DNA from 2 places in the Aeribacillus sp. JST-2 genome. Region 1 is predicted to be linked to the other one. Evidence: riboswitches for the same ligand, from Rfam matches in the RefSeq annotation. Region 1 holds a riboswitch; the other holds the start of a gene.
What was found. A riboswitch is a leader RNA that binds a small molecule or an ion and turns the genes downstream of it on or off. The one in region 1 is predicted to bind thiamine pyrophosphate.
Positions count from the first base shown of each region.

Region 1 (8,249 bases):
GAAAAAGAATGTTTATTCCGTCTCTGTAGGCGATGATCAGGAAGAAGCCGCACGAAAAATGAAGGATTACAATTTTTTAGCTCTTCCCGTTGTCGATTTTCAAAACCATCTTCTCGGCATCGTGACAGTTGATGATATCATTGATGTACTTGATGAAGAAGCTTCTGATGACTATTCAAAACTGGCTGCGGTTTCCGATGTCGATTCTTACGATTACAACTCTATTTCGGCCGCAAGGAAACGGCTGCCATGGCTCATCATTTTGCTCTTTTTGGGGATGTTGACAGCCAGTTTAATTGGCCGATTTGAAGAAACGCTGAACAAAGTGGCTGCTTTAGCGCTATTTATTCCTTTAATAGCGGGGATGGCCGGGAATACAGGAACGCAAAGTTTAGCGGTCGCAGTCAGAAGACTGGCGACAGAAGACGGCGCCTCTGAGAAGGTTTGGAAAATCGTGTTGAAAGAAGCAGGCACAGGCGTTATTACAGGAACGGTTTGCGGAGTTGTTGTGGCACTGATTATTTTCGTTTGGAAGCAGGAGTTATTTCTTGGATTGTTAGTCGGCATTTCTATTTTGGCCACATTAACTGTTGCAACGATTGCGGGGGCGTTGATTCCTCTTATTATGCACCGGCTGCATATTGATCCTGCCGTGGCCTCTGGTCCATTTATTACGACAATCAACGATATGATTAGTATCCTCATCTACTTTGGAATGGCAACTATGTTCATGAATTATTTATGATAGCATTTGAAAAAAGGAGGCGGATGATTTGGAGAACCATGCTGTAACTTCATTAGTCATTGTTCTTGTAGCAGCTTTTTTGACGCCGATTTTGCTGCACCGTTTCAGGCTTTCGTTTATACCTGTTGTTGTGGCCGAAATTATAATGGGATTAATCATTGGAAAAAGCGGGTTAAATCTTGTTGAACAAGATGTATGGCTTGCTACTCTTTCGACTCTGGGGTTTATTTTCCTCATGTTTTTAAGCGGGCTTGAAATCGATTTTTCCGTTTTTGCGAAAGGAAAGCAAAAAGAAAAACTGGCAAACGGGAAGGACGCTCCCAACACATTTTTCGCTGCGTCCGTCATCTTTGCAGGCATCTTTATTGTTTCATTGCTTTTGTCCTACTTGTTTATGTGGCTTGGTTTCATTCAAAACGCTTTCTATATGACCCTCGTGATTTCAACGATTTCTCTAGGTGTTGTTGTTCCAACATTAAAAGATGCGCAAATTATGAAATCAAACATCGGCCAGATTATTTTGCTTGTTGCCGTTATTGCTGACTTAGCCACGATGATTTTGCTGGCGGTGTTTGTTTCCTTAAACAGCGGCGGTGAAAACAGGACTTGGCTATTGCTTCTTTTGTTTGCGGCAGGGGTCGTTTTATTTTTTATCGGCAAACGATTCAAAAGCCGCTCCTTTATTGAAACCATGTCGAAAGGAACCATTCAAATAGGAACAAGAGCCGTTTTTACGCTCATCCTTGTTCTTGTCGGTCTTTCCGAAACACTCGGAGCCGAGAATATTTTAGGAGCTTTTCTCGCCGGAGTGCTTGTTTCCCTTCTCTCGCCAAATCCAGATATGGTGCAAAAACTTGATTCCTTTGGCTACGGTTTTTTGATTCCGATCTTTTTTGTTATGATCGGTGTCGATTTAAACCTATGGGAACTGATCAAAGACCCGCAATTATTGATTTTAATCCCTTTGCTTTTTTTAGCATTATTTATTTCAAAAATCCTGCCGGTGTTTATTTTGAGAAATTGGTATGACACGAAAACAACGGTCGCTTCGGCCTTTTTGTTAACGTCCACTTTATCGCTCGTGATTGCCGCTGCCGAAATCGGGGTGAAAATCGGCATCATCAATGATGGAATGGCCGATGCATTAATTTTAGTAGCGGTTTTGACAAGCATCGTTTATCCGATCGGTTTTCAAAAACTTTTCCCTAAGAAGCTTGCTGAGCAGCCAAAGCTGAAAGTGGCGTTTATCGGCGCCAATCAAATGACACTGCCTGTCACAAGGGAATTAGATAAACATTTATATGAAACAACGGTCTATCATACACAGCAAGATAAAATTGATAAGGTGATAGCTCAATCGCTTTTTAAAATTGAAGAATTGGAAGACTACCGCTTAGAAACTTTAGAGGCCCGCAAGGTATTTGATGCAGATATTCTTGTCGTAGCGACTGGCAAAGAAAAAAGAAATGCAGAAATAGCAGCATTTGCCAAAGAATACGGCGTCAAACGGGTCATCGCCAGTGTTTCTTCTCCTGAATTGGATGAAGCGTTGAAGGAAAAAGACATTGATGTATTCTCTGTCATGCTGTCGACAAAAACGCTCCTTAGAGCCTTAATCGAAACGCCAAGTATAATGAAAATATTGACGGACAATGATTCCATCCTTTATCAAATCAACATGAACAACTATAAGTATGATGGAACAAAAATCCGTCATTTCCCGTTCATAGGCGATTGTATTTTCGTCCGTATTTTCCGCGGCAAAGATTCCATCGTCCCTCATGGCGATACGGAGCTGAAAACCGGGGATCGGCTGATTGTAACCGGATCGCGCGAATATGTGAACGAGTTGAAGCAGGAATTACAATTTGGTGAATAATCTTTTAAAAGAAAACATCTTATGATAACATGAAACTATGAAAATAAAATCATTACCAATGATCCACTAGGGGAGCCTTGTTGAAAGGCTGAGATTAAAGTGCAGACTTTAAGACCCTTTGAACCTGATCTGGGTGATGCCAGCGTAGGGAAGTGGAAGAGGGAAAAATGAACAAGTGTCAAAACAATCCCGCCGCCACTTTCCAATAAGGAAAGTGGTTTTTTATGTGGAAAGGAATGAATGCATTGGAGCTCCATGCAGTGACTGATGGTTCAAAATCGGTTGAACAACTTGCCGATATAATTTTATCTATTTCCGCTTCTGTTGATTATGTACATATTCGTGAAAAAGAAAAAAAAGCGGGTGAGATCATCCGCCTGATCGAGCTCCTGATAAAAAGCGGATTTCCCAATCAAAAGCTTGTGATCAATGACAGGCTCGATGTAGCCCTAGTGACGGGCATCCGCAATGTGCATCTTCCGGGGCGCGGGATCCCCGTTCAAAAAGTCAAAGGTGCTTTTCCGGACATCAGAACAGGAGTGAGTGTTCATTCATTGGAAGAGGCGGTAACAGCTGAGAAAGATGGAGCCGATTATATCATGTTCGGGCACATCTTCCAAACGAACTGCAAAAAGGGAAAGGCTCCGAAGGGAGTTGATGTGCTAAGGAAAATTACCGAATGCGTCAAAATACCGGTCATTGCAATCGGAGGAATTGAGCCGGGGAATATTAAGCAAGTGTTAGAACAAAGAGCGGCTGGAGCGGCTGTCATGTCATACATTTTTTCTAGCAGCGATCCTGAAAATGCCGCCAAGCTGCTGAGGAGAGGAGAGAAAGCAAGTGAAGGCTTTTGATGTCGGTATTGTCGGCGGAGGAATCATCGGGCAAGGAATAGCTTACCAACTGGCGAAGGAAGGGTTAAAAGTCGCCGTTTTTGAAGGGGGAACCATCGGCGGAAAAGCAACGTCTGCTGCAGCCGGAATGCTTGGCGCACATTCAGAAAATGAAGAAAGAGATATTTTTTATGAATTGTGTTTAGAAAGCCGAAATTTATATGAAACTCTTTCAGCAGAATTAATGGAGCAAACCGGCATTGACATTGAACTTATCAATGAAGGCATGTACCGCTTGGCTTTCACGGAGGAAGAAGCGGTTGAATTACAAAAACTGGCTGAGACAAATGTGGAGTTTGAATTTCATCCCCGAGAATATGCTTTCGAGAATGAACCAAGTTTATCAAAATCAATCAAAGGCGCTCTTTGGCTGAAGGGCGACGGTCAAGTGAAAGGATCGTCTGTTTGCCATGCCTTTCTGAAAGGCGCTCAAAAATTTGGTGCGAAAGTTTTTGAACAATGTCCTGTCATTGAAATAAAAAAAGAAGCCGGCGGATACAAGATTTCCACTCCTTCTGGATCATTTTTATCCAATAAAGTTATCGTGGCAAGCGGGGTATGGAGCGGTATTTTTTTTGAACAATTGGGATTAAACAATCCAATGAAGCCGGTGAAAGGGGAATGTTTTGCCGTCAAACCGAAAAAGATTATCATCAAGAAAACCTTGTTTTACGATCACTGCTACATTGTTCCGAAAAAGGACGGAAAGGTCATTATCGGAGCGACATCATATGAAAATGATTGGGATGCAAATCCAACTGTGAAAGGAATTTCTGGATTGATGACGAAAGTGCAAAAGCTTATTCCGTCCATAGGGGATGAGCCGATCGTTGATGCGTGGTCATCGCTGCGGCCGCAAACAGAAGACAGCTGGCCGTATTTTGGTGAGCACCCCGAATATAACGGAATCTATTTTGCCACCGGTCATTATCGGAACGGCATTTTGCTCGCACCGATCACTAGTTTAATCATGAAAGATATAATTTTGAACACGAAGAAGTATCAACGTTTTCTCAACGCTTTTTCATTAAATAGACTTTGTTCAGGCGCAAAGGGGAGGTGATGGTCTGTGAAGCTCCGCATAAACGGCCAGCAGATGGAAGTGCAAAACGATATTCAAAATGTTCAAGATTTGCTGGCCTCTTTTCAATTGCAAGACCGCATCTTAGTTGTGGAATTAAATGGGGAAATTGTTTCGAAAGAACAATACAGCACCCAAAGCATCCATGATGGGGATCAAGTGGAAATAGTCCATTTTGTTGGGGGAGGATGATATAATATGTTGAAAATAGGAAATAAAACATTTCAATCAAGATTGCTGCTGGGAACGGGGAAATATCCGTCATTAGAAATCCAAAAAAAAGCGGTCGAGGTATCTGAAGCGGAAATTTTGACGTTTGCCGTTAGAAGAATGAATATTTTTGACTCTTCGCAGCCAAATTTTTTAGAGCAGCTCGATTTATCGAAATATACACTGCTTCCCAATACAGCCGGGGCGAAAACGGCAGAGGAAGCGGTAAGAATCGCCAAACTCGCTAAAGCTTCGGGATTATGTGATATGATTAAAGTAGAAGTGATCGGTTGTGACAAAACGCTGCTGCCAGATCCAGTCGAGACATTAAAAGCATCTGAAATCTTGCTTAAAGAAGGATTCATTGTTCTTCCGTACACATCGGATGACGTTGTTCTTGCCAAGAAGCTGGAAGAATTGGGTGTTCATGCGATTATGCCCGGAGCATCCCCGATCGGATCAGGCCAAGGCATCATCAACCCGCTTAATTTATCATTTATTATTGAGCAAGCGAACATTCCGGTCATTGTCGATGCCGGTGTCGGCTCACCGGCTGATTGTGCATTGGCAATGGAAATGGGAGCCGATGGAGTGTTATTAAATACGGCGGTTGCAGGCGCTAAAGACCCGGTGAAAATGGCCAGGGCGATGAAACTGGCGATTGAAGCTGGAAGACTAGGATATGAAGCTGGCCGGATTCCGAAAAAACGGTATGCTTCTGCCAGCAGCCCAACGGAAGGAATGCTGACAACATAATGGAGCGGTACTCTCGTCAAAGATTGTTTTCCCCTATTGGTGATGAAGGTCAAAAAAATTTATTAAACAGCCATGTCTTCTTGGTCGGAGCAGGTGCGCTAGGCTGCGCCGCCAGCGAAATGCTGGCTCGTGCAGGAGTAGGCAAAATGACGATTATTGACAGGGATTATGTTGATTGGAGCAATTTAGGTCGGCAGCAGCTTTTTACAGAAGAAGATGCAAAACAGAAACTGCCAAAAGCAGTAGCCGCCAAAAAGCATTTAGAAACCGTTAATTCGGATATTTCCATTGAAGCAATTGTCGGTGATTTTTCCGTTCAGTTTGAGGAAAGACTAAGAGAAGTTGATCTGATCATTGATGGAACGGATAATTTCGAAACTCGTTTTCTCATTAACGATTTGGCGATGAAGCACCGTATCCCATGGATATACGGAGCTTGCGTGAGAAGCTACGGAATGACCGCTTCGATTGTTCCAGGGGAAACGCCGTGTTTGCGATGCTTGCTTCAGGCCATTCCTTCCGACGGAATGACATGCGACACCGTCGGCATCATCAGCCCAGCTGTGCAAATGACTGCTTCTTATCAAGTGGCGGATGCGTTAAAATATTTGGTCAGCGGGGAGATGTCCAAACAGCTTGTTTCATTTGATGTTTGGTCGAGGGAGCATTCTATCGTCAAAATAGAAAAATTAAAAAAAGCAGACTGCCCTTCTTGCGGCAAACATCCGACATATCCTTATTTGTCAATTGAACAAGGACTGAAAACCGCGGTTTTATGCGGACGAAATACGGTGCAAATTCGCCCGCAGCAAAACCAATTGATTTCATTTGCTGAGATTGTCAAGCGCCTGAAGCCGATTGTAAAAAATTTAAAAGGCAACGATTATTTAATTTCTTTTGACATTGATCAACATCGGGTCGTTCTCTTTCAGGACGGTCGGGCGCTCATTCACGGCACGAAAGAGGTTGATAAAGCAAAATCGATTTATCAACGTTATATCGGGGCTTAAACGGAGGTATGATGATGACAATAGCAAAAGCGTTGACAATCGCTGGTTCCGACTCTGGCGGCGGCGCCGGCATTCAGGCAGATTTAAAAACTTTTCAAGAACTTGACGTATTTGGCATGAGCGCCATCACTGCCATTACCGCACAAAACACGTTGGGTGTTCATGGGGTGTACCCGGTTCCGCTTGAAGGGATTGTGAAACAGCTAGATGCGATAGGAGAGGATTTGCCTCCTGATGCAGTAAAGACAGGCATGCTTTTTAATGAAGACGTCATTCAAACAGTGGCTCAATCCATTCAAAAACATGGATGGAAAAAGGTTGTTGTGGATCCGGTGATGATCGCAAAAGGCGGGCATCCGCTTTTAGAGCAGTCGGCAGTCAATGCGCTGATTCATGATTTAATCCCGCTTTCCTATATCGTGACCCCGAATATACCGGAGGCAGAGGTGATCACGGGAACGAAAATTCAATCTTTTGCTGACCGGAAAGAAGCGGCCAAAAGGATTCATCAAATGGGTGCGGCAAATGTAATTATTAAAGGCGGACATCAGCCGACAGGAAACGAAATCGTCGATTTATTGTATGATGGACATGAATTTTATGAATGGAAAGGTGCTTATGTCAACACCCGCCATACGCATGGAACAGGATGCACTTTTTCGGCTGCCCTGACAGCGGAACTGGCAAAAGGAAAAAGCGTGATTGATTCGGTGAAAACGGCAAAAGATTTCATCCATTTGGCGGTGGAAAATGCCCCGGGCATCGGCGGCGGGCACGGGCCAACCAACCATTGGGCATATAAAAGAAAAAAAGCTACTTGCAAATAAAAAGCCAGAACGACTGAACGTTCCGGCTTTTTCCTTGCATGAGTACAGTTTTTTTACAACTGGCGGCGAATGGGAAAAAGAAACGCTTTCTCTTTGTGAACATTTTTGGTTTCGTTCTTTTAAAGAATGATATCAAGAGGAAAAAGAGTGTTTTAAGCCTTTATTTTTACAAAGCCTATCCAATAATATTGTAACCTGAATCAACATATATCACTTCTCCTGTTACTCCCCGGGAAAGGTGGCTGAGCATAGCAAGAGTCATGTCGCCCACTTCTTCTTGCGTAACGTTTCTCTTTAATGGAGACTTTTCTTCAATCAATTTTAAAATCTCATTAAATCCCGGAATTCCTTTTGCTGCTAATGTTCGAATAGGTCCTGCCGAAAGGGCGTTTACGCGAATCCCGTATTTGCCTAAATTAAGCGCCAAATATCTGACGCTCGCTTCAAGTGCGGCTTTCGCCACTCCCATCACATTATACGATTCTACGGCGCGTTCCGCTCCCAAATAGCTCATGGTCACAATCGATCCGCCTTCAGTCATATAAGGTTTTGCTTCCCTTGCAACTGCAACGAGCGAATAGGCGCTCGTATCATTCGCAAAAGCGAACCCCTCTCTCGAAGTATTGATGAAGTCGCCTTTTAAATCTTCTGCATGGGCGAATGCAATCGAATGAACAATACCGTGAATAACGCCCACTTTTTCGCCAATTTCAGCAAATGCTTTGCGAATGCTTTCATCGCTGTTGACATCGCATTGTACAATAAGCTCCTGGGGGTAATTGTTTTGTTCCAACAGTTTGGTTAATTTTCCGAGAGAACGTTCCAATCTGTATGTATAAATCAAGTTT
Region 1 is NZ_JBVVUU010000005.1:79,964-88,212, reverse strand. Features, by position in the region: gene mgtE (magnesium transporter) at 1-745, shown strand, start outside; gene AC0KTX_RS04495 (monovalent cation:proton antiporter family protein) at 774-2,624, shown strand; TPP riboswitch at 2,683-2,792, shown strand; gene tenI (thiazole tautomerase TenI) at 2,849-3,478, shown strand; gene thiO (glycine oxidase ThiO) at 3,465-4,580, shown strand; gene thiS (sulfur carrier protein ThiS) at 4,587-4,790, shown strand; gene AC0KTX_RS04475 (thiazole synthase) at 4,797-5,564, shown strand; gene AC0KTX_RS04470 (ThiF family adenylyltransferase) at 5,561-6,574, shown strand; gene thiD (bifunctional hydroxymethylpyrimidine kinase/phosphomethylpyrimidine kinase) at 6,589-7,401, shown strand; gene fabI (enoyl-ACP reductase FabI) at 7,577-8,249, opposite strand, start outside.

Region 2 (8,249 bases), on a different contig from region 1:
ATAGCAAGTTCCAAAATACTAAGTCATCTATATAGCCTTTATAAAGATCCATAATTAGCGAACCAGCTGCTGAAGCGGCTGCAGCCAGCATGACAACACCGATATTAAACTTTTTATATCGAAAAATCGCAAAAATGATCTCTGCAAATAGTCCTTGGACGATTCCGTAAAGAAGAACCTCTATGCCGAATTCAGATCCGGTTATAAATTCTGCAGATGCCGCTGCTGTTTCCGCTATCAGCGCTACTCCAGGCTTGCGAATAATTAGAAAGGCGACCGTCGCAGCAATAAACCACATACCGTATATGAGCTGGTCGACATGCAGCCCGATCGGCTTGACCGCATAGTAAAGCGGTCCCCATAGTTTATAAACAATTCCAAAAACGATCGAAATAACAATTGTTACTAGAATGTCTGTCAGTTTTAATCCTTTCATTATGATCAAACTCCTTTATTGACTGATTTTTGGTTCCACTTCCCATTTTTCTAAACGGTAAGCCATTTCCCAAAACGCTAATTCATATTGACTGCTGATGATAAAATGCTCTTCCATTCTTTTTAGATCGGCTTCTATCGTTTGTTGTGCGATTTCATCCAGCCTGTCAATTTGTTCTTCGACAAGCTGCTTAAACCAATCGCCCCCATAAGCCGCAATCCATTGTTGATAAATCGGTTCTTTTGGCTTCGCATCTTTTAATTTTTCGCCAATTTCGTAATATAGCCAATAGCACGGAAGTATTGCAGCAATAATATCGCCTAAGTGACCGTTGATCGCCGCGCGATATAAATGGGAAGTATAGGCGTACGCCGTTGGGGCCGGCTTAAAATTCGCCTTCTCCTCCTCTGTGATTCCCAGCTGTTTGGCAAATGTTTCATGAAGAGATAATTCCGCTTCAAATGTTCCTTGTGCATGCTGAGCCATTCGCGATGTCGTATATAAATCGTTTGCTTTTGCCGCTCCATACGATTGCACTTTTGCAAAATGGCTTAAATAATACGAATCTTGTAAAACGTAATAACGAAAACATTCAAGCGGCAAACTCCCATCAGCAATACCTTTTACAAATGGATGATCGAAGCTGGCCTGCCATATCGGATCTGCTTTTGTTCGAATTTTTTCAGTAAATTTCATGTTCATTCTCTCCTATATTAAGAATTGATTTCGATTGGCCACATTTCTTTTCGTTCAGACATTTCCCAAAACATATATTCGTATTTGCTCGTTGTGACAAAAATATCTTCCAGCCATTTCAATTCTTCTTCCCGTTTTCCTTCTGCAAGCTCATTCATTAAATCTTTCAGCCATTTTGCCAATTCACCGAATTCTGTTGATGCGTACATTTTTACCCACTCGCCGTAAAACTCATGTTCACTGGCACCAGGAATCTCATGTAAGCGTGTGCCGATTTCATAATAGCTCCATGTACATGGAAGGACTGCGGCAACCAGTTCTGCCAATGATCCTCGCTGCGACACATTTAACATATAGCTCGTATATGCAACGGTTGTAGCAGCAGGCTGAACTTGTTCTAATTTTTCCTTCTCTATTCCTATTCTTTCAGCGTATTGACGATGCAAATCCATTTCCACTTTTAACGTCGAATGTAGAAGATCAGCAAAAACTGTCATTGTTTGAAGATTGTGAGCCTTTAAGCTTCCAAGGGCAAACAGGCGGCAGTATTCGATTAAATAAAGATAATCCTGCTCCATAAAAAAGCGAAATTTGTCGATATCCAGCGTCCCATTGCCGATTCCTTGAACAAACGGATGATGGTAACTCGCTTCCCAAATCGGTTTTGCAGTTTTATACAATCGGTCTGTAAACATTTGAATTACCCCTTTCGCAGCTTTTGTAATTGTCATCGTTTTTTCTGATACCAATCAAATAAAAACGCGATCAGCGATTTTGTAAATGTTTTTAATTGGGGGATGGACAGCTTTTCATTCACCGAGTGTGCATCTTCAAGCGTGCCCGGTCCATATAAAACGACGGGAATTCCCGCTTCACTCAGCCAGCCGCCGTCTGTCACAGTAGGGGACATCGTCAGCTTTGCTTCCTCATTAAATGCCAGTTTATGTGCTTTTTGTAATGTTTTCACTCCGAGTGAATGTTCGTCATATGAAAAAGCTGGGAAAATTTCTCCTCGATCTTCAATCATCGATGTGCCGCCCCATTTAAATTTCGGAGGATATTTCCGAAGCCATGGATCAGCCATTGCAACATGATGGATATGTTCTTCAATTTCCCGGATCACCTCTACATAATGCTCTTCCGGGTAATAATGAACGGTAATCCAAAGGGAACATTTATCGGCCACAAAAGCGGCGTGCCTTCCACCTTCAATCACTGCAGGATTAATTGTGGCAGAACCAGGCGGAAAGCCTTTGCTCGTTTTCATCACTGCCCAATGCTGTTCAAGCTCTCGCAGTCCTTCAATAATTTTCATCATTTTTTCAATCGCGCTTGCCCCAAAAAGCTTCCCGCCGGCATGAATCATTTGTCTTCTCGTGCCATCGTGAAATGTCTCGGGGCTTTCAATCGTAATCCAGCCCGTGATCACCCCGCCTTGCCCTTGTATTTCACAGTTGCTTGAATCGACAACGATGGCAAAATCAGCTCGATATCCCCGGTCGCAGCACGATTTTGTTCCTGCTTCGCCTACTTCTTCTCCGACAACGGACTGAAAAATGATATCCCCTCCCGGCTCAATACCGTTTTCTTGCAGCAGCTTTAATGCAAACAGACTGGCAGCCATTCCCCCTTTCATATCCGCTACACCGCGTCCGTATATGTAATCCCCTTTAACCGTTGCCTCAAAAGGAGGCGTTAACCATTCTTCTCCCTCTTCGATTGAAGCGACATCAATATGCCCGTTAATAATTAAACTGTGGTAATTTTCTGGATCTTTTCCTTTTTTCGTTCCTACTACGACTGGATCTTGTTCATATAAATCCCATTGATCAATGGAAAAGCCGATGTCTTCCAAATATGAGGCGACATACTTTTGAGCCTCTTTTGCATTTCTTGCCGGAGGGCTCGGCGTTTCAAACGATACGAGTGTTTTTAGAAGATTCAGAAGTTCTTCTTCCCTTTCATCAATTTGCTGAAATAACGTTTGTAACACGTTGTCTCCCCTTTCTTAACATTTTGTTTTGAAAAATGGTTTGCCAACCAGCCTTGTAATGCAAAAAGCCCGTTCCCAATATAAGGGAACGGGCAAGTATATACAAAACCCATAGACAGGTTTCGATATTACTGCACCACTTCCCTACGCTAGTATGATCTAGATCAGGTTCAAAGGGTCAAGGCACACGCCTTTCTCAGCCTTTCGGCTCCCCTAGTGGTTGATAATTCTATGAAATTTTGATTTTATTACATTAAATCATATCGTTTGCAAAATGACAAGCTGGTTGCGTCATCTTTTAGCCGTCTTGAGCAGTTCTCGATAGCCGATCCTCGTAAACTGGAGATGTTCATCAATATAATTCTCTCTTTGCAAATGGCGGATCGCCTCATCAGACAGTTGTATGTGCACCTGTTGAAACTTCTGGTTGAGTTCGTCAAACGAACTGTTTAAAATAAATTCTGCCCCGAGGATCTGAACAATTCGTTCCATCTCCGGATCTCTTTTCAACAACAAGTGAGCAACTCTGTCTTTCATAAGCACAAGCTCTTGTTTCAACTTGGAAGCTTCATTCTCCTTTTCGCGAATTCGAAGTCGGTACATTTGTTTTTCTTCTTCACCGATATTCGCTCTCGTCAAAAGCTCCTCCAATAATTGTGTTTTATCTAGCTCCAATTTATTTAACTGCTGTTCTTTTTTCATCATTTCCGTCTCGTTGATCCAATCGCTTTGAACAAACTCCTTTTTCCCCTCTTTATTGACCGGTCCAATCCGATCCATTTTTCGATACAAAAGAAATACGAGAACGACTAAACATCCGTTCATTAGCAAGGTTAAAAAACGGACTAGGACATCATTAAAGGCGATGAAATAAAAAAGAACCAATACAACAACCACTGCAATGAGCACTTTCAATAAGGTTATCACAAGATTTGTCGGCTGCTTTGTCAACCTTCCCAATCTCCTTCTCTTTCAAAATAAAGCAAATTTAATTATAGCGAATATGGATCAAAAATTCGAGAAGAAAAACATGTTTTTATATTAGCAAAAATTGAAAATCTGTAAGCCATTTTTGCGAAAATCAAAAATGAAAAGTCTTCGCTGAAAGAAACAGCGCTTCATTTTTCCGGGAAACATTTCTTAGGGCATCGAAAACAGTGATTTTTTGGCCTCTTCCCCGGAACGATCAAAAAAAAGTCCATTTTAGATGTTTATTGTTCGCAAATAAAAAAAGAGAATGTTGATATAACAGCATTCTTGGGTTTTAAATGTAATCTCTGTTAGCTGCTTCACGATTAAAGACGACACTATAAAAAATTCAGTATTAGTCATTGGATTTATAATTGTTCTTTTAACTGCAATATCTGCTGCAATTTACAGAAAAAATCAAAAAGGATAAAGGAAACTACTCTAATCCTTTTTTAATTGTGGCTGTCCAAAAAGATACTGACTTTTTGGAGCTCCTATATTTTCAGAAAAAATCGAAAAAATACAAAAGCCAGTGGAGAAAAACGAGTTGTTTTTCTCTCTGGCTTCGTTTTAGGAACTTATCGGACAGCCCCGGAAGCTGTGGAATCGTTATGTTGTGCAAATTGTTTATGGAACAAAGCTATAAAAAGAACAACTAAAAGGAGCAAAAACAAAGTGAAAAAGATTGCTAAGATTAGCGCTTCGTTTCGTAAATAAGGCATATCACCCGTTGAAATCACGGCCTTAAATCCGGAAACCGAATGCGTCATCGGCAGCCATTTTCCGATCTGTTGAAAGAAATCGGGAACAAGTTCAATCGGATACGTCCCACCGCTGGAAACTAGTTGCAAAATCAGCAAAATGACCGCAATAAATCTTCCCGGATCGGCCATGGAGGTTGTTAAAAATTGAATGATGGCCATGAATGTAATGCTTGTCAAAACAGAAAATAGATAAAATGCAGGCAAGCTTTCAACTTTAAGTCCTAAACCAAATAGCAAAATAGAATCGGCAATCACGGCTTGCAATGCAGCTATGAAAAATAAAGTTGCGAATTTGCTGACAAACCAAGAGAATGCGGATTTTGGCTGATCAGCCGGCTTTCGCAGAGGATAAATGATCGTCAGCATCAGCGCTCCAACCCACAACCCTAAAGATAAAAAGTAAGGGGCAAAACCCGTGCCATAATTCGGCACATAATCTATCTTATGCTCATCCGTCTTTACCGGACTTGCCATCATTTCATAAGTTTGGTCATTCCCATTTACACCTTTTGTTTTGTCGGCCGCTTCTGCCAATTTTTCCGACATCTCTCCTGTACCTGAAGCTAAATCTTTCGTCCCTTCATCAAGACTTTCTGCACCTTCAGCTATTTTTGCTGCGCCTTTCTGGAGACTTGAGGAACCTCCGTCCAATTGCATTAAACCGCTGGCAAGCTCTTTGCTGCCGCTGGCAAGTTTAGCTGCTCCGCTATTTGCTTCACCTAGTTTTTCAGAAAAAGTTTTCAAACCCTGTGACAGCTGAACTTGGCCATCATATATTTCAGCTGCACCATTTAAAAGCTGTTGTTGGCCGCTAGCGAAAGTCGCTAAACCATTGGTTAATTCCAACTGGCCGCTTTGCAATGTTTTTAATGCGTTTGGAAGTTCTTTTCCTCTTTCTGAAAGTGCAGCAGCGCCATTCGATAATGTTTCCATATTTTGCGACAGCTGTTTGCTTCCTTCCGCTAACTGGTGAACGGAGTTTTGTAATTTTTTCCATTCCCCTCCATCAACGCCGAGCTGCCGCTGAACGTCCGGCGGAAGATTTTGCAGTTGAACAAGGAAGGATTGAAGCTGTCCGACCTCTTGATCCAGTTTTTCCAATCCGGCCGACAATTGTTTGCTTCCTTCCGACGCCTTGTTCATCCCTTGTGCCATTTGTGATAAACGATTTACCATGTTGGTTGTTTCCGAATAAAGTTGGTCTGTTCCTTCTGTAAGTTTAGCCGAGTTTTCTTTTAATGCCTTGCTTCCTTCAAGCGACTGTTTCAGCCCATTTTGCAATTGAGCCGTCCCAGCTTTTGCTTTGTCGGCGCCTTCAAGCAATTGATCTCCTCCCGCCTGCAATCGGGAAAGTCCATTGCTAAGATTTGTTGCACCAAGAGCAAGCTGCTGGCCGCCATCTGCAGCTTTGCTGGCACTTGTTGAAAATGTTAAAGCTCCTTGAGATAATAATTTTAATTTTTCTTTTAATTGGGCCGAACCATCGTGAATTTTGTTTGCCCCATCATGTATTTTTGCAGCTCCATTACTTGCTTCCTGCAAGCCATCAGATAGATTTTTCATATTGGCAAACATCGATTCCGCATATGTTTCACTTATTTCATTGCCGATCTCTTCTTTTATTTTTTGAATGGCGGTCTCATTGATTTTACTTGATAAATAGTTATAACCTTCATTCGTCCAATACGATAGCTTTAAAGGACGTTTTTCATCTTCAAGCAAAGTTGTCGCGTTTTCAGAAAAATTTTCCGGTATTTCAATCGCCATGTAATATTGGCGATTCTTTAACCCTTTTTGCGCCTCCTTTCCGCTTACGAAATGCCAGTCAAATTCATCGTTCGTTTTTAAATTTTCAACAAAATCATCGCCTATGTGCAATGTTTTCCCTTCGTATTCAGCACCTTGATCATGATTAACGACTGCAACTGGGAGATTGTCCAGCTTCCCATACGGATCCCAAAAAGCATATAAATAAACACCGGAATAAAGAATGGGAATAAATAAAAGAGCTGCTAAAGCGATAGCCAGTTTTTTATTTTTTATAATGCTCAACCATTCTTTCAAAAGAAGCGGCATGTTTCTCCATCCTCCTCAAAACCATTGACTATTTTCCTCAATCGGTCAATCTTTTGGATGAAAAAAGGATTATCCTGCTGACAATCCAACAAGCATTTTTTAAACCGATTTAGAAATTCCTCTTTGTCAAGTTTCATTCAAAATAGGTAAGTTACGCTTTTTGGCAAATATAAAAAAGGGTGCAGTACAATTTACTCTTTTTCCTTGTCCGCTACCTAACAAGCAACAAATTTAACTATATGACCAAAACAGTTTTTTGGTCAGTTGATCTGAATTCAGTTTATCAGTTTCTTTTCCTGTTGTCAAACAATAAAAAAACCGGGTGCACAATTAAGCGTCCGGTTAGAACTCCAAAGCTTTCTAGAGGTCGAATGAAAGCCCCCCAATCGCTCTATTGCTCTTCTGTTCCCAAAAAAACCACCTGCACATTGCAGATGGTTTTTACTCAGCATTTTCAGATTCAGCTAAAACGCGGTTTACCCGCTTTTCAAGCATTTTCATCCCGCTTCCACCCGCTTGGAAGTGGCGCAGCACACCATTTTTATCAAAAACATAGTAAGCAGGTACATATTGATTTTGGAAAGCGTCTGTTAGTTTATGCTCATTGTCAACGAAGATCGGTTGAGTAATGCCGTGTTCTTCCGCTACTTTTTTGACATCATCGATGTTTAAATCTTTTTCAGATCGCGGCATATGCACTGCTACAACGTTTAATTTATCTTTATATTGGTCACGAAATTCGTTTACTTTCGGCATGGCTTCTTTGCATAAGTGGCAGCTGATAGACCAAAAATGAATTAATGTAGGTTTTTCTCCAATCAGCTGCTCTTTCGTTACTTCTCCGTTCAGCCATGCTGTTGCCCCAGTCAACTCAGGCATTGGTTCACGCAGCTTCATCATTTTACCTCCCTGTTGATCGATTGAAAAAAGGCCTAACAATCCGCTAGGCCTTTTCAACATTATACGTTCAGTGTTGCTTGGCCAGGTTTCCAGTTTGCAGGGCAAAGTCCACCTGTTTGCAGCGCTTGTAATACGCGCAATGTTTCATCAACATCGCGGCCAATGTTGTTATGGAATACCGTTTGATATTGAAGTTCGCCTTCTGGGTTGATGATGAACAATCCGCGGAGAGCTACACCTTCTTCTTCAATTAGTACACCATAGTCTTTGGAAACTTGGTGATTTGTGTCAGCCGCAAGCGGATATTTAATATCGCCTAATCCATTTTCTTCACGTGGAGTTTTAATCCATGCTAAGTGTGTATGAATGGTATCAGTTGATACACCAATTACTTCTGCATCAAGATCTTCGAATT
Region 2 is NZ_JBVVUU010000019.1:33,233-41,481, reverse strand. Features, by position in the region: gene AC0KTX_RS10935 (ECF transporter S component) at 1-436, opposite strand, end outside; gene tenA (thiaminase II) at 452-1,132, opposite strand; gene tenA (thiaminase II) at 1,150-1,827, opposite strand; gene AC0KTX_RS10920 (acetylornithine deacetylase) at 1,860-3,125, opposite strand; TPP riboswitch at 3,250-3,350, opposite strand; gene AC0KTX_RS10915 (hypothetical protein) at 3,417-4,076, opposite strand; gene AC0KTX_RS10910 (YhgE/Pip family protein) at 4,673-6,934, opposite strand; gene AC0KTX_RS10905 (TlpA family protein disulfide reductase) at 7,376-7,831, opposite strand; gene AC0KTX_RS10900 (peroxiredoxin) at 7,894-8,249, opposite strand, start outside.
Region 2: linked by a shared signal. The riboswitch ahead of AC0KTX_RS10920 (acetylornithine deacetylase) and the one ahead of tenI (thiazole tautomerase TenI) in region 1 are both predicted to bind thiamine pyrophosphate.